Regions from separate parts of the Providencia sp. 2.29 genome, predicted to be linked through region 1. Evidence: predicted binding sites of a transcription regulator. Region 1 holds the regulator's gene; each other region holds the start of a gene.
The links. The regulator PurR, encoded in region 1, represses purine synthesis genes. The targets are predictions, from matches to a motif close to CANGCAAACGTTTGCNTG.

Region 1 (6,139 bases):
TCCGAGTATAGAAGCGATAGTTTTATTTAACAATGGCGAAAAATGTCACTTTAGCCAGAAAAGTAGAATTTGAAAGTAAATATACAGAATTGGAATGTCAAATAAAGAGTGGATGATTTTAAAAAGACGACTTAATTAGGTTTTTTATTCCAAATCAGCCACTACAGAGTAGTGGCTGATAGCAAAATTAGTTATTGAGGCTGATATTCTGCATTTTTCCGTGATGATTCAGTGCAATCTTTTGTATTTTGAACAAAATAACCAATAATCATTGGTAATATTGTTATTGCCATGACACCTGTTGTGGATAGTAGCGGATCAAAAGGTAATGCGGAAACTAATATACTGGCGACAAAACACAATCCCAGTTGTAAGGTATTTTGCAATGCGGCAGCTTTACCACTTGCCTGAGGGTAGGCATTCAGCGCTTTTGAAACTGCAATTGGGTAAGAAGCACCGTTCATTGCTGCCATAAAACAAAAGGGGATTAAGATCATGGTTAGGCTTGGTGTGGTATAAATTGCCATTACAAACAGAATTGACATACTCACAGCATAGCCGATCAATAATAATGGAAATAAGATTTCAGCACGGACTTTGATTAATAAAAAACGACATCCATAACCACCAATAATAAAGGCAAGAGTTTGAGGAATATAACTCAGACCAATATCTGCTGGGTCAAAACCCATATTTCTTAAAATAAAAGGTGACCCCGTTAACCAAGCAAAGAAACCGGCACTACAGGATGCGTAAACCAAAACGTTACCACTGTATATACGTGAGCTGAGTAATTTTAAAAATGAAACGGACTCTTTTCCTGATGTACTACTAATGATCTCTTTTGGGGCAACATTTTTTAATAAAAATGTCGGAAGTAATAATAAAACCCCAACGGCCATTAAAACAACAAAGATAATTTCCCAATCATAATGCTCAAGCACCCATGCACCCAATAAAGGCGCCAAAGCAGGAGAAAGAGCAACTAGGGGCATAATGGTCGCAAACACTTTTTGCGTACTAGAGGAGTCATAACGGTCGATAACTAGTGCTTGCCAAAGAACGGCTGCACTACAGACGCCAATTGCCTGTAAAAAACGTAAGATAAGCAGTTGTGTTGCACTGGTGACCCATAACATCCCTAAACAACTTAAAATAAAGAGTGACAAACCGGCAATGAGGATCGGTTTACGACCTAGCTTATCCGATAAAGGCCCCCATAGCAGTTGAGCAAGGGCAAATCCCCCTAAGAAGATACTTAGAGAAGCACTAATTGCGCCTTCAGAAGTATTTAATGCAGTTTGCATTGACCCAAATGCGGGAAGATACATATCAATAGCTAAGAACCCTAGCATACTCAACCCAGCAAGGTAGAACATAAAGCCTGGGGAGTTTTTTGTCGCTGTATTTGTCATGGCAGATTACTTATCTAAAATTTACAAAATTGTTAATAGATACCCTATTGTATAGGTTGTATTTTTACATTGTGAAACGGTAATATTTGGAATGTGCTATCAAAATTTTTGAAAGGTATCGTTATGTGGTCAGCTCATTCCTTAGAAGTGATTGATGCAGTTGCAAGAACTGGGAGTTTTAGTGGTGCAGCAGAGGAGCTTCACCGAGTGCCTTCTGCGATTAGCTATACGGTCAAGCAAGTCGAGGAATGGCTTGCAGTACCGATATTTGAGCGCCGTCACCGCGATGTTGTTTTAACAGAGGCTGGGGAAATATTTATCAAGCAAAGTCGATCTGTTATCAAAAAAATGACACAGACACGCCACCAGTGTCAGCAAGCCGCAAATGGCTGGCGAGGGCAGTTTAGTATTGCGGTTGACTGCATAGTGAAACCTCAACGAACGGAGCAATTGATCCTCGATTTCTATCGCCACTTCCCAGACATTGAGTTGTATATCCATCCTGAAGTTTTTAACGGTGTTTGGGATGCGCTTGCGGATGGGCGTGTCGATGTGGCTATTGGTGCAACACGCGCCTCACCGATCGGCGAACGCTATAGTTTTCGTGATATGGGGTTTATGTCATGGTTATGTGTTGCCAGTCCTAACCACCCATTAGCGCAGTTAAAGGGAGGATTAACGGATGACCAAATGCGTGAATACCCAAGTCTGTGCCTTGAAGATACATCAAGGAACCTACCCAAACGCGATACATGGGCACTAGATAACCAGCGGCGTTTAGTCGTGCCATTTTGGGAAAATGGAATGGCGTGTTTAGTGAATGGGTTATGTGTTGGGATGGTACCTGAACACCGCGGAGCGCCATTTTGTGACGCTGGAAAGCTTGTGCCATTACAATTAACACAGCCGTTTCCGCCAAGCCCATGCTGTTTAACTTGGGTTGAAAAAAATACCTCACCGGCGTTGAGTTGGTTACTTGAATACTTAGGAGACAGTGAAACACTCAACGCCGAATGGCTAGCTCCTTAATTAGCGGCGGTAATCGATGAACGGACCATCAGCCACTGAGCGCCGTTCAACTAAACGTGGATGCACTTCGATTGTTTGTGCATCTTCACGTTTATTCACTATGCGATCTAGTAACATAGCGAATGCCATTTGGCCTAAGCGTTCTTTAGGTTGATGTATTGTGGTTAATGCAGGGGTGAAATAACGTGCATTGCGCACATTATCATAACCTATAATGGAAATATCTTGAGGAACCCGTAGCCCCATTTCGTCAGCGGCACAAATGGCGCCCATCGCCATGATGTCACCACCACAGAATACGGCAGTGGGTTTTTGCTTATTACTCAAAATTTGCATCATGGCTTTATAGCCTGACTCAGGTTCAAAGTCGCCTTGAACAATCCATTCGTCACGTAAAGTGACCTTCGCCTCTTCCATGGCCTTTTTAAAGCCAGTGAGCCGCCCAATCCCTGTATTTCTTTCCAAAGAGCCGGGGATCACCGCAATATCGCGATGGCCTCGGTCAATTAAGTAACGACCCGCGAGATAGCCGCCATGGAATGAATTATCAATGATACTGTCAGTAAAGTCACCGCGTGATGTTCCCCAATCCATAACGACCATTGGGATGTTACGGTAATCTTCTAACATATTGATTAGTTTATCAGGATATTCAGAACACATGACGAGTAGGCCATCGACACGTTTTTGTGCCAGCATCTGTAAATAAGCTTGTTGTTTACCTAAGTTATTATGCGAATTACATAAAATTAGAGTATAGCCTTTCTCATAACAACTGTTTTCAACAGACTCAATGACCTCAGCAAAATAAGGTGCCTCACTCGATGTCGCGAGCAAGCCGATGGATTTTGTATGATTAACTTTCAAACTACGAGCAACGGCACTCGGCGAATAATTGAGTTCTTTTATTGCAGCCCAAACAGCAGCCTTAGTATCATCGGCTACAAAGCGTGTTTTGTTAATTACATGGGATACGGTTGTGGTGGAGACGCCAGCGCGCTTCGCCACATCTTTAATCGTTGCCATGGGGAAAAAAAACTCCTGACCAATAAGCGGTCTTGTCATGAATTCTTATTAAAAATTACCAGCATATTGAGGCATAGTACCTTAACTGGCAATAATTTAGCGATTTGTTATCGATTTTGTCTGATCTAGCGCAAAAACAAAAGAAATAATTGATGTTATAACCTGTGATATAGACACTGGTTTTTATAAATCGTCATGTCATACTTATTTAACCATGTTAAAGTTATGGTTATGTTGCTGGTTAACTGTTCGTTTGATGAGAGGAACTCATGGATACAGATTTTAAATTTGGATTATTAGCAGCGTTAGGTTCTTTGGCTGTGATCATTGCTTTTGCAGTACATATTTTCTAATTTTGCCTTTTAAATAAAGGTAGAATGAATAAGGGCGAGTGAATACTCGCCCTTATTGTTAGTGATAAAAATCAATTAAGCTAGATTTTCTTCAACAAATTTCCAATTAACCAGCGCCCAGAAGTTCTCTAAATACTTAGGACGTGCATTGCGGTAGTCAATATAGTAGGCGTGCTCCCAAATATCGACAGTAAGAAGAGGTTTGTCATCACCAGAGATAGGGGTGCCAGCGTTAGAGGTATTTACAATCGCTAAGCTGCCATCAGTTTTTTTAACTAACCAAGTCCAACCAGCACCAAAGTTTTTGGTTGCTGCATCAGTGAACTGCTGTTTAAATTCAGCGAAAGAACCAAATGCTTTGTTAATCGCTTCTGCGACTTTACCTGTTGGTTCCCCGCCAGCGTTTGGCGCTAAGCAGTTCCAGTAGAAAGTGTGATTCCAAACTTGTGCCGCATTGTTAAAAATACCAGCATCTGAGGTTTTAATGATCTCTTCCAGTGATTTACCTTCGAAAGCAGTACCTTTGACTAAGTTATTCAGGTTAACAACATAGGTATTATGGTGTTTACCATAATGGTACTCGAGTGTTTCTTCCGAGATATAAGGTTCTAGAGCATTCTTAGCATAAGGTAGAGCGGGTAGTTCAAAAGACATTGCGTACTCCTTGTTTAGGTGTAAAACAACACATATGGGTGTAGTGCTCATAAAGTTGAGCGAATATTTTTATAGCCATGATCATGCTGTTAATGTGCATAAACTGAACATTTATGCGGCATGAACTATTATTTAATATATTAATAATAGCACGATATGGCTGCCTGATTGTAGGCTTAGTCATTATAGGGTTATCTTAACAAATCTTACTGATAAATACACCGTAAAATCATAGGGATATTATTTTATCAGCAGAGTTTCACCGTAACTGTAAACGGGGAGATGAACGTATGGCTTTTCAATAGCGGGTGGATGACTAACGTGTAGTTAGCTCATAACTACCGTCGCTCTCCTGATTGTTCCCTAATACCAAATAAATTTGTGAGATAAGCTGATAGTTCAGTGAGACTGTTATTCGTTGGTTTTTTATCATTGCGGGAGAGTATGGTAGGAAAAGAGTGATGCAGAGCAGGGAGCGTGCTAGGTAGTAGATTTATTTGACTTGAATCATAAATAAGTCACAATACAAGCAAACCAAAGGAGGGGCTTAACACCCCTCTTTTTCATTCGTAATCGCAGCTTAACTCATTGATGTATTAAGAGTGAAATGTAGTATTATGTAGTATGTTTTTTGTTCTGTATTTTTTATCTGATTGAAAAACAAGAAATATACTAATTATATTAATGTTAAGGAAGTAAAAATGACGACAATTGAAAGAATCGAACGCCAGATTAAAGAAAACCCAATCCTGCTGTATATGAAAGGCTCTCCTAAGCTTCCTAGCTGCGGTTTTTCTGCTCAGGCAGTTCAAGCGTTATCTGCTTGTGGTGAACGTTTCGCTTATGTCGATATCCTGCAAAATCCAGATATCCGTGCAGAGCTACCAAAATACGCAAATTGGCCAACATTTCCCCAATTATGGGTTGACGGTGAATTAGTAGGTGGTTGTGATATCATCATGGAAATGTATCAGCGTGGTGAATTACAGTCACTGATTAAAGAAACAGCAGACAAGTACCGTCCTGCTGATGAGACGAAAGCTGAGTAATCTCGTCATTAATGTATCTAAAAAGACCGTATTAAGCGTTTAGACTAATACGGTCTTTCTATTTCGGATACGGCTATTTTTTACTCTTGCTCCGCTGGTGGCCATCCACCGAGCTTTTTCCACTTATTAACTAACTCACAAAAAAGAAGAGCAGTGCGGTTTGTATCATACAAAGCGCCGTGAGCCTGTTTACCGTCGAAAGGGATCCCTGCTGCGACACAGGCCTTAGCTAAAATCGTTTGCCCAAAAACAAGGCCACTTAATGCAGCGGTATCAAAAGTCGCAAAAGGGTGGAAAGGGTTACGTTTTAAACCCGCACGTTCAGCGGCATTCATGACAAAGCTGTGGTCGAATGTGGCGTTGTGAGCCACAATGATAGCTCGATTACAATCGGTCGCTTTCATCCCTTTTCGTACCATTTTAAAAATGGCATGCAGTGCTTCATACTCACTAACAGCACCACGTAAAGGGTTAGTTGGGTCAATCCCCGTAAAAGCTAACGCAGCGGGTTCTAAATTAGCCCCTTCAAAGGGTTCAACATGAAAATGAAGTGTTTCATCAGGCGATAACCAGCCATCTTTATCCATTTTGAGCGTGATGGCGGCAATTTCAA
Region 2 (6,139 bases), 480 kb from region 1:
TTATAAAAATGGTGCAGGTTATGATAGTGATGATTTTGCCACTGATCATACTTTTAAACAAAAACCCCAATCGCAACTCACCAAATTGAAATATAAACCTGATGATAGCCATGAATTAGAATTTAGTGGGCGTTTTTATCAAAATAAATTAACTCGCCGTAAAATAAATAGCGAGGATTATTATCTTAAATATAAATATACGCCACTTAATGAGTTAATTGATACTGAGCTTATTATTAGTCATGGAGAGAGTAAGCAGACATTTGAAGGGGATTCATTGGGTTGGGCATTACGTCAAGGTGAATCCAAAAATAATGCAGATGGGATCAATCTTGCCAATACGAGTCGTTTTTCTTATGGGGAGACGGACTATGAATGGAAAATAGGTTCTAAGCTGTTAAAAAATAAATATGAACGTAAAGTAAGTTCGGTATCTGACCAAAATACAATCATTTATAACCAGTTCTCACCCAGTGGCACATTAGACTTAATGAGTTTGTATACGCAATTCAATGCTAAATATGATATTTACTCAGCCACTTTTAATCTGAATTATGCACATTACAAGCTAAAAGGGTTTAAACCCGCTTGCGATGATGACGTTAAATGTTTTCCTCAAGGCGACGCATCAATAAACTTAAAAGAGGGAGGCTTCAACCCGGGGGTATTGCTTTCGGCAGAAATCATTCCTGAATTTCAACCTTTTGTAAGTTACGCACACTCAATGCGTGCACCAAATTCCCAAGAGGTATTTTTCTCTCAGAATGGCGGTAACTCAATGAACCCATTCTTAAAAGGAGAAAAAGCACAAACATGGCAAATTGGTTTCAATAGCATGAGACCTGATCTCATCGTGCAAGATGACCAATTCACGATGAAAGCGCTTTGGTTCCATACTAGAATTAAGGATTATATTACCAGTAAGCCTTATTTGTTGTGTCGACCAAGATCATACGCTGAATTTACATGGTGTTTGATGAATGAAAGTGTCTGGGATAAAGAGTTCCCGGATTTTATGCAGAAAAGTTATATCTATATGAACGATCCACGCGAGGTCAACTTACGGGGTTATGAATTACAAGCTAATTATGATGCAGGCGTTTTTTATTCAACATTATCTTATACCAAAGAGACGGGTGACCAGCCTAATTCGATAGCCAGCGTTGCTGATTTTAGTGCGGGGGATTTTACTGAGTTACCAGACTATTATTTGACGCTAGATACAGGTGTTCGGTTATTAGATGAAAAGTTGACATTAGGCTCAGTCATTACCGTTACAGGGCCAGCAAAGCGTATTGGCGTTGAATCATTAGTTGATAATAATGGTGATGCATTGAAAGATAAATATGAAAAGCAACCGACAGTTATTGACTTGTATGCTGATTATGAAATCAATAAAAATGTCACATTGATGTTTACAGTGAATAATGTGACCAATGAGGTTTATTCTGATGCCTTGAACCGTTCAAATTCGACGGCCATTATGGAAGTGCGTGGTAATAATAACGCAACGGCAAGAGGGCGTTCATATATGCTAGGTGGTGTCGTTCGCTTCTAACTCGTAATCAATATCAGGGTATCAACGTGTTGATACCCTTTACGCCTATTTTAAAACAGAACGAGGTGCACGTTTCATTTTCATTTTAGTGATATCAGTGACTTCACTTTCTACCCACCCATCATTTAGGCGTGTTTTAAGCTTTTGGCCTAATTTCACCTGAGAAGTTTTTTTCAATACTGCACCGTCAGAGGTTTCACTAATACTAAAGCCACGAGCCAATGTAGCCAGTGGGCTGACCGTTTCCATTTTTGAACAAGCGACCGCAAAACGCTGCTTATAGCTATTCAGTAACTCGGTCATCATATTCTGTAAATGGTATTGTGTCTGTTGTAGCGACCGATGTTGCCGTTGTAATTGAGGCCGCAAGTCTTGTTGTGACAGCCGGCGTTGCAATTGATCATGACGTAGCTGAGCGGTTTGCAACCGCCTTGTGATAGTTTGGGTCAGTTTCTGATTAAGCAGGCTCAATTGATGTTGTTGCCTTGCTAAACGGAGTTGTGGATGTTGTTGCTGTAAGCGATGCTGTAAACGACTAAAACGTTGCTGCTGCCCTGCAAGGTAATAATCCATCGCCATTTCAAGACGCTGTTGAGCAGAATGTAATTGGCGAATTAATTCCACTTGGTTACGGCTAACCAATTCAGCGGCAGCCGAAGGCGTCGGAGCGCGAACATCGGCCACAAAATCGGCGATCGTGATATCCGTTTCATGACCTACCGCACTAACAATAGGTAATTGGCTAGCAAAAATAGCTCTAGCGACAATTTCTTCATTAAACGCCCACAAATCTTCTAATGAGCCACCACCACGCCCCACAATCAGTACATCACACTCACCTCGTTTATTGGCTAACTCAATCGCTCGGGCAATTTGTGCAGGAGCTTGATCTCCTTGAACGGCTGTTGGGTAGATCACAACTGGGAGTGATGGGTCACGACGACGTAAAATATGCAGAATGTCGTGTAATGCAGCGCCTGTTGCTGAGGTAATAACACCAATGCGTTTTGCAGGGGAGGGTAAAGGCTGCTTATGTGTTACATCAAATAAGCCTTCTGCGCCTAACATTTGTTTGAGTAACTCAAAACGCTGCTGTAGCAGACCTTCGCCAGCCGGTTGCATGCTTTCAATGATAATTTGATAGTCACCACGAGGCTCATAAAGTGTGACACTTGCCCGTACTAAAACTTGTTGACCATTTTGTGGACGAAATGTGACGCGTGCATTTTGTCCGCGAAACATAGCCGCACGAACCTGAGCTTTGTCATCTTTTAATGTGAGATACCAATGACCAGAGCTAGGTTGCGAAAAGTTTGATATTTCGGCTGTCAGCCATATTTTACCCATTTGGCGGTCTAGAAGTTCACGGACAGCTTGATTGAGTTTGCTGACAGAATAAATTCCACTATTTTGTTGAGTCGACATGTGAGCTAGATCAAATTCTAAAACAATGACTTAATTGGTTGATACTAACCTAGTCAGAGGAGTTATCAAGTTTTTTTCAAAAAAGGACTGGAGGCAATCGGTTTCGGTGTGTATAATGCCGCGGCAATATTTTATACCTTTCCATAACGCTGCCTGGTGAGATATTGCCTATGTTACGCATAAAAAAAGAAGCTCTAACTTTCGACGACGTATTGCTCGTTCCTGCACACTCAACCGTATTACCAAACACGGCCGATCTATCAACCCAACTGACTGCAACTATCCGCCTGAATATTCCTATGCTTTCTGCAGCGATGGATACAGTGACTGAATCTGATCTTGCGATTGCACTGGCTCAAGAGGGTGGCCTTGGTTTTATCCACAAAAACATGTCTATTGAGCGCCAAGCGGAAGAAGTTCGTCGCGTGAAAAAACATGAAAGTGGGGTTGTAACTGATCCGGTTACCGTTACCCCTGAGACAACGATCCGCGAAGTTCAAGAAATGGCAGAACGTAATGGTTTTGCTGGTTATCCTGTTGTGGCTGCGGATAAATCGCTTGTGGGGATCATTACAGGTCGTGACGTTCGTTTTGTTACCGATCTGGATCAGCCTGTCACTGCGGTAATGACACCGAAAGAGCGTCTCGTTACGGTAAAAGAGGGCGAAGCTCGTGAAGTTGTACTGCAAAAAATGCACGAAAAACGCGTTGAAAAAGCCCTAGTGATCGATGATAACTTCCACCTGTTAGGGATGATCACAGTTAAAGATTTCCAAAAAGCAGAACGTAAACCAAATGCTTGTAAAGACGAACAAGGTCGTCTGCGTGTTGGTGCGGCAGTTGGTGCTGGCGCGGGCAACGAAGAACGTGTTGATGCGCTGGTGGCTGCGGGAATCGACGTATTATTGATCGACTCTTCACACGGTCACTCTGAAGGTGTATTGCAACGTATTCGTGAAACACGCAAAAAATACCCAGACTTACCGATTATCGGTGGTAACGTCGCAACGGCTGAAGGTGCAAAAGCACTAGCGGAAGCGGGTGTGAGTGCCGTTAAAGTGGGTATCGGCCCTGGTTCTATTTGTACTACGCGTATCGTGACGGGGGTCGGTGTACCGCAAATTACGGCAATTGCTGATGCTGTCGAGGCATTAGAAGGAACAGGTATCCCTGTCATTGCCGATGGCGGTATTCGTTTTTCTGGCGATATTTCTAAGGCGATTGCCGCAGGGGCAGCCTGTGTTATGGTTGGCTCCATGTTTGCAGGAACAGAAGAATCTCCGGGTGAAACTATCCTTTTCCAAGGACGTAGCTATAAAGCCTATCGAGGCATGGGCTCATTAGGCGCAATGTCTAAAGGCTCTTCAGACCGTTATTTCCAGTCTGATAATGCGGCTGACAAATTAGTTCCAGAAGGGATTGAAGGGCGTGTTGCTTATAAAGGCCGTCTAAAAGATATTATCCATCAACAAATGGGTGGATTACGTTCCTGTATGGGGCTGACAGGTTGTGGTACTATTGATGATCTTCGTACTAAAGCCGAGTTTGTCCGTATTAGTGGTGCGGGTATCCAAGAAAGCCACGTACATGATGTAACCATCACTAAAGAGTCCCCGAATTACCGTCTGGGACAATAACAGATAATGATTCAGGGTAGCTCCGTAGTTAATTACGGAGCTACCAATTTTTTATTTTTGACTTGAATTTTTGGAATTCTCCTCAAATGACAACAAATATCCATAAGCATCGCATTCTTATCCTTGATTTCGGCTCACAGTACTCACAACTGATTGCTCGCCGTGTTCGTGAAATTGGCGTTTATTGTGAACTCTGGGCGTGGGACGTTTCAGAAGAGCAAATCCGTGAATTCAATCCAAACGGTATCATCCTTTCTGGTGGCCCAGAAAGCACCACAGAAAATGATAGCCCACGTGCTCCTGAGTATGTATTTAATGCAGGTATACCCGTTTTAGGTATCTGCTATGGCATGCAAACCATGTCAATGCAACTTGGTGGTGCCGTCGAGGTTTCTGGTGAGCGTGAATTTGGTTACGCAAAAGTTGAAATCACTGAGCAATGCGATTTGTTCCGTGATATTCAAGACTCACTCAACGAAAATGGTACGCCAGTGCTGGATGTCTGGATGAGCCATGGCGATAAAGTGACTGCGATCCCCGCGGATTTTAAAACTATCGCAAGCACACCAAACTGCCCATTTGCAATCATGGCAAATGAAGAGAAAAAATTCTATGGTGTTCAATTCCACCCAGAAGTAACACACACTTACCAAGGCCTCAATATTCTGAAGCGCTTTGTGCAGGATATTTGCCAATGTGAAGCTCTGTGGACGCCAGCGGCGATTATTGATGATACTGTAGCACGCCTCAAAGAGCAGATTGGCGATGATCATGTGATTTTAGCACTGTCTGGCGGTGTCGATTCTTCTGTAACCGCTTTGTTGTTAAACCGTGCGATTGGTAAACGACTCACGTGTGTATTTGTTGATAACGGCTTGTTGCGTTTAAACGAAGCTGATCAAGTGATGGAGATGTTTGCAGGTAAATTTGACCTAAACATTATCCATGTGAAAGCAGAAGATCGTTTCCTGAGTGCATTAGCAGGTATTCACGACCCAGAAGCAAAACGTAAAGCGATTGGTCATGTATTTATCGATGTGTTTGATGAAGAAGCTTCAAAACAAACGCAAGTTAAATGGTTGGCACAAGGTACTATCTATCCAGATATTATTGAATCTGCGGCGTCAGCGACGGGTAAAGCGCATGTCATTAAATCTCACCATAACGTCGGTGGGTTACCAGAAGATATGAAGTTAGGCCTAGTTGAGCCATTGAAAGAGCTGTTCAAAGATGAAGTTCGTAAAATTGGTCTTGAACTTGGCTTGCCATACGACATGCTATATCGTCACCCATTCCCAGGTCCAGGCCTCGGCGTACGTGTTTTAGGTGAAGTGAAAAAAGAGTATTGTGATCTTCTGCGTCGTGCCGATGCTATCTTTATTGAAGAGCTACACAAAGCAGAGCTTTATCACAAGGTTAGCCAAGCATTTACGGTATTCCTGCCTGTGCGTTCTGTTGGTGTGATGGGTGATGGTCGTAAATACGATTGGGTTGTTTCTTTACGTGCAGTTGAGACAAT
Region 3 (6,139 bases), 1.0 Mb from region 1:
TGTTCGTGGTCAAGGCGCACAATTAAATGGTTATCGCCTACGTGGTGCCGATGCTCGTGAACTCGATGGCGCGATCGTGGCAACCGGTTTCCCCTTTAAGCAAAAACAGCACGCCGTTGTGTTCATGAACATCATGAGCAAAATGTTTGAGAGCTGTGCAGACTTCCGCCGTACAGGCTCAGCGGCTCTTGACTTGTGTTACGTCGCTGCGGGTCGTGTCGATGCTTACTATGAAATTGGTTTAAAACCATGGGATTTCTTAGGTGGTGAACTGATCATGCGTGAAGCTGGCGGTATTATGACGGATTTTGTTGGCAACCATAATTACTTAGCTTCAGGTAATATTGTTGCGGGTAGCCCACGCATTGTTAAAGAGATTTTATCTGTGATGCGTGAAGAATTATCCGAGTCACTGAAACGTTAATGATTTAATAAAGGTGTTGGGGCTTCCCCCAATGCCTTTAATTCTCCCCTCTCATATAACCCACCATAAGATAACTCAATTTGATAGAAAGCATTTTAGTGTCACGTTTTTTACTATCGATTACACCACCAAAATGCCTTCTTGTTAGTGATTTTGGATTGTTCATTCACTTCAGATATATATCTAACCCTGATATTTAGGAACAAACCCAAGTTAACCTTATGATTGTGCTACAACTTTCGGTCTAATAAACAAAGCAGGGATCGCCAATAATGCCATTAAATAAAAGACTAAACCGTGATTGTCTGGCACACGCTCATAGATAGCCCCCACCACAACAGTGATGATAGCTAAACCGCCCCCTGTTGCTAATGCTGAATAAACACCTTGTAATGGAATAATTTCATTTTCTTTTCGAGCACTGATAAAACGCATTGCAGCGAGGTGGCATACGGTAAAGGTTCCACTGTGCAATATCTGAACAACAATAAGGACTGGTAGTGAGGTAAATGCCCCCATTAGCCCCCAACGAATGATGCCGCTGATGGCAGATAGCAAAAGTAGATTTCGTGAACTCCAACGGCGAAATAGTTTGTTACTCAACATAAAAACCACAACTTCAGCAACAACGCCAAGTGCCCAGAGGCGACCTATAACGATGTCAGAATAGCCTGCTTCCTTCCAAAATAAAGAGGCATAGCCATAATATGCAGCATGTGCGCCTTGCAACAAGGTGACACAAATTAGGAACGTCACTACGTTTTTATCCGCAATGAGTTGTCTAAATGAGAGTTTATCTTCTCCTGCAACTTTAGGTATGCCTTTAGGCATAATTGCAGGCGTTAACATTGCCGTGAGTAATAAAGCTAAGCAGCTAATAATTAAAGCCACCATAATGGATTGATGACCTAATATATCGGCGAAATATCCCATCGCTATGGAGCCAATAATAAAAGCGACGGAGCCCCAAAGCCTAATTTTGCCATAATCAAAGGGAAACTGCTTTTGCCATGTTCCTGCCAGCGAGTCACCGAGTGGCACTAATGGCGCAAAAAATAAGTTAAACCCAGTCATGACAAAAAATAGCCATGCCCAATGGGAACCAAAGGAAAAGGCAACAGCAAAGAGTAGAGACAATCCTGCCAATATTCTTAATGCGTTAATGAGTTTGGATTGATCTTTAACCATCGGTGTAATAAACATTGCACCAAGGAAACGCGCAGCTAACCCAATCCCTAATAACACCCCGCTCATTTCAGCATCAATACCTTCACCTTGTAGCCAAATTGGCCAGAATGGTAGAAAAATACTGTAAGCGAAAAAATAGGTAAAATAATCAATCGCTAGCCAGCGAGTTGATGGAATTACCATCACTCCTCCTTGTTTTTCAATGCAAAAAACCCGCTTTTACCAAAGTGTAGAAGCGGGTTTTGAAACTAAATTAATTTTATTTTATGCGTAAACTGGGTATTTTGCGCAGATATTCAATACGTTTTGTTTGATACGTTCAATGGTCGCTTCATCATTGAGGTTATCCAGAACATCGCACATCCAACCAGCCAGTTCACGTGCATCGCCTTCATTAAAGCCACGACGTGTGATCGCTGGCGTACCAATGCGGATACCAGAGGTAACAAATGGACTTTTCGGATCGTTAGGAACGCTGTTTTTATTCACCGTAATGTTTGCACGACCCAATGCAGCGTCAGCATCTTTACCTGTAATACCTTTATCAACCAGATCCACTAAGAACAGATGGTTCTCTGTGCCACCGGACACTACTTTATAACCGCGTTGTTGGAAAATTTCTACCATTGCTTTCGCATTTTTCGCAACTTGTTGTTGATAAACTTTAAATTCAGGTTCCATCGCTTCTTTCAATGCGACCGCTTTACCTGCAATAACATGCATTAACGGGCCACCTTGAGAGCCAGGGAAAACGGCTGAGTTCAGTTTTTTGTACAGTTCTTCGTCACCACCTTTCGCCAAAATCAGACCACCACGAGGGCCAGCTAATGTTTTATGGGTCGTTGTAGTAACAATATGTGCGTGTGGAACTGGGTTAGGATAGACGCCTGCTGCGATTAGACCCGCAACGTGAGCCATATCAACGAATAGATAAGCATTGATGCTATCTGCGATTTCACGCATTTTAGCCCAATCAACAATACCAGAATATGCAGAGAAACCACCGATGATCATTTTTGGCTTATGTTTCAATGCTTGTGCTTTGATATCTTCGTAGTCGATTTTTCCGCTTTCATCGATACCGTAAGGAACGATGTTATAAAGTTTGCCAGAGAAGTTGACAGGTGAACCATGGGTCAAGTGACCACCATGAGCAAGGTTCATACCCAATACGGTATCACCCGGTTGCAGCAACGCCATATAAACAGCCGCATTAGCCTGTGAACCTGAATGAGGTTGTACGTTAGCATAATCTGCACCAAACAGCGCTTTTGCACGATCGATAGCTAATTGCTCGACAACGTCAACATACTCACAACCACCGTAATAGCGTTTGCCTGGGTAGCCTTCTGCATATTTATTCGTTAGCTGAGATCCCTGAGCTTGCATCACTCGTGGACTGGTATAGTTTTCTGAAGCAATTAACTCAATGTGTTCTTCTTGACGGACGACTTCTTGTTCCATTGCTTCCCACAGTTGTGGATCATAATCTGCAATATTCATTTCACGCTTTAACATTCGCTTCTCCTGCCTCAGCCATTCAATAAGTTGATAACAAAACTATCGCAATAGCACACAGTGTAAACTCTTTTTCTTCAGGGTGATAGCCCTAAAGAAAAAATATACGCAAACGTTTGCATAAATTTTCTCAGTCATAAAAGACTATCAAGCATACCAAGATAAAATCAGCCATATTCGCATTGCTAAAAGATTAAATCCTATTTATTGGGTGACTCTTTTATAAAGTTTCTATTTTTAAACTCTTTTTATAATAGACCTATTTACTTTGTGTGTTAAAAGTTATAAATTGCATTTAAAATACATGTTATAAAATTCATCATCGAATGAAATTATTTCAGGAGAGCCTGTATGCTAGACAGCCAAACTATCGCTATTGTTAAATCCACTATCCCAGCCATTGCTGCAACGGGTCCCAAACTAACTGCTCACTTCTACGACAGAATGTTCAAACAACATCCTGAGCTGAAAGATATTTTTAACATGACGCATCAAAGTAACGGCTCACAACGTGAAGCCTTATTTAATGCGGTTTGCGCGTATGCGACACATATTGAGACGCCCGAAGCATTGATTTTCGCTGTAGAAAAAATCGCACAAAAACATGCAAGCTTGAATATCAAACCTGAACACTACCCTATTGTCGGGGAAAATTTATTGGCTGCTATCGATGAGTTACTCAACCCAGGGCAAGAAGTGTTAGATGCTTGGGGTAAAGCTTATGGTGTCCTTGCTGATATTTTTATCAACCGTGAAGCAGAAATTTACCGCCAAAATGCAGATAAAACAGGGGGCTGGGAAGGTTTACGTGAATTCCGTGTTGCGGCTAAACAGGCGCAAAGTGATGTGATCACAAGCTTTGAGTTTGTCCCTGTCGATGGTCAGCCTGTCGCAGATTATCGTCCAGGCCAATACATCACTATTTATATCAATGATGACAGCCTAACTAACCAAGAAATTCGCCAATATTCACTGACCACAGCACCAAATGGTCGTAGTTATCGTATTGCCGTTAAACGTGAAGATAATGGTGTTGTCTCCAATTATATTCACCAAAACTTAAATGAAGGTGATATTGTTCATTTAGCACCACCATGCGGTGATTTCTTTATTGATATCGATAATAAAACCCCTGTCACTCTCATTTCAGCGGGTGTCGGTTTAACACCGATGCTGAGCATGCTCAATTCATTAACTCAGGAAGGCCATGAAGCACAAGTTAACTGGCTACATGCCGCCGAAAATGGTGCCGTTCATGCGTTCCATCATGAGGTAAATAAACACCTTGCTCACCATCCACATAGCCAATCCGCTGTTTGGTTTAATCAGCCACGTGCAGAAGATAAACAAGGATTTGATTATCAATTTAGTGGCTTAATGGATCTTTCGCAGGTTAAAGCGTGGTTAGACGTTCCAAATATGCAGTTCTATTTCTGTGGTCCAGTTGGCTTTATGCAATACATCGCTAAACAACTGATTGAGATGGGCGTTTCAGCAGAGAATATTCATTATGAGTGCTTTGGCCCTCATAAAGTTCTACCTTTAAATTAATTTTAAATAACCTATTTAAATTTCGCGGTAACGGTTTTGTATACTAAACACTCTTTTAATCCCATTCCTGTGTTTATGCCGTTACCGCTTTTTATTAAATAATGACTAAGCTATTCCATGATGTTTGCCCCGCGACCATTCCCTAAATAATGCGTAGTAAGTAGGAGTCGATGGCGCGGCTCCCTTGAAATGTGACTAGAGCCGCGAAAAAAGCATGGAAATTAAATCGCCTCTTCGTCCTGCTCACCAGTACGAATACGGATCACGCGAGCAACATCGTAGACAAAAATTTTGCCATCACCAATTTTGCCAGTTTGTGCCGTCTGCATAATAGTTTCTACGCAGCTTTCGACAATATCATCGGGCACAACAATTTCAATTTTGACTTTAGGCAGGAAGTCCACCATATATTCGGCGCCACGATAAAGCTCGGTATGACCTTTTTGGCGACCAAAACCTTTGACTTCTGTTACCGTCATCCCAGTGATCCCCACTTCCGCTAACGCTTCTCGGACATCATCCAGCTTAAAAGGCTTAATAATTGCATCAATTTTTTTCATAAATAATTCCTGTTATGACCAGTTTTTACGGCCAAAACCTGACGTGATTGGATAACGACGATCTTTTCCGAAATTACGCACCGTAATACGTGGTCCAACTGGCGCTTGACGGCGTTTATATTCGTTAATATCGACAAGACGCACAACGCGATGAACCGTTGCTTCATCGAAGCCTTGCTCAATCAATTGTGCCACGGAATAATCTTTTTCCACATAAGCTTCAAGTAACGCATCTAAAATATCGTATGGCGGCAAGCTATCTTGATCGAGCTGCCCTGGTGCCAGCTCCGCCGATGGTGGCCTATCGATCACACGTTGCGGTATCGCAGGAGAGATCGTATTACGATATTTCGCTAACTCAAAAACCAATGTCTTTGGTACATCTTTTAAAACATCAAAACCGCCCGCCATATCACCATATAAGGTTGAATAGCCAACGGCAGATTCACTTTTATTACTGGTCGTTAAAACTAAACGACGGCGCTTATTGGACATCGCCATTAAAATAACAGCACGGCAACGCGCCTGTAAATTCTCTTCGGTAGTATCAACAGCAGTACCTTCAAACATTGGTTGAAGTTGTGACATAAAAGCATCAAACATAGGTTCGATTGAGACAATATCAAACTCAACGCCAAGCAATTCAGCCTGCTCTTTGGCATCATGGATACTCATTTCTGAGGTATAGCGGAATGGCATCATCACGGCCTGAACGCGTTCTTTGCCAATCGCATCCACCGCTATTGCCACTGTTAATCCCGAATCAATCCCACCGGATAAACCGAGTATAGCGCCATTAAAACCATTTTTATTGATATAATCGCGAGTTGCCATCACCAAGCCTTGATAAACCTGTGCAACTGGTGACAGTGCTGGTGCTAGCTTTTCCATCAGTACC

Region 2: a site for PurR is predicted at 3,074-3,091, ahead of guaB (IMP dehydrogenase). Genes of this name have one in related genera too.
Region 3: a site for PurR is predicted at 3,236-3,253, ahead of glyA (serine hydroxymethyltransferase). Genes of this name have one in related genera too.

What each region holds. Positions count from the first base shown of each region.
Region 1 covers NZ_CP065420.1:2,672,165-2,678,303, reverse strand. The annotation lists gene punC (purine nucleoside transporter PunC) at 192-1,415, opposite strand; gene punR (DNA-binding transcriptional activator PunR) at 1,539-2,444, shown strand; gene purR (HTH-type transcriptional repressor PurR) at 2,445-3,470, opposite strand; gene cydH (cytochrome bd-I oxidase subunit CydH) at 3,740-3,823, shown strand; gene sodB (superoxide dismutase [Fe]) at 3,899-4,477, opposite strand; gene I3B46_RS12310 (Grx4 family monothiol glutaredoxin) at 5,179-5,526, shown strand; gene rnt (ribonuclease T) at 5,607-6,139, opposite strand, start outside.
Region 2 covers NZ_CP065420.1:2,189,517-2,195,655, forward strand. The annotation lists gene I3B46_RS10015 (TonB-dependent receptor domain-containing protein) at 1-1,558, shown strand, start outside; gene xseA (exodeoxyribonuclease VII large subunit) at 1,604-2,983, opposite strand; gene guaB (IMP dehydrogenase) at 3,154-4,620, shown strand; gene guaA (glutamine-hydrolyzing GMP synthase) at 4,707-6,139, shown strand, end outside.
Region 3 covers NZ_CP065420.1:1,667,402-1,673,540, reverse strand. The annotation lists gene suhB (inositol-1-monophosphatase) at 1-424, shown strand, start outside; gene I3B46_RS07410 (3-phenylpropionate MFS transporter) at 644-1,795, opposite strand; gene glyA (serine hydroxymethyltransferase) at 1,877-3,130, opposite strand; gene hmpA (NO-inducible flavohemoprotein) at 3,482-4,681, shown strand; gene glnB (nitrogen regulatory protein P-II) at 4,903-5,241, opposite strand; gene I3B46_RS07390 (NAD+ synthase) at 5,254-6,139, opposite strand, start outside.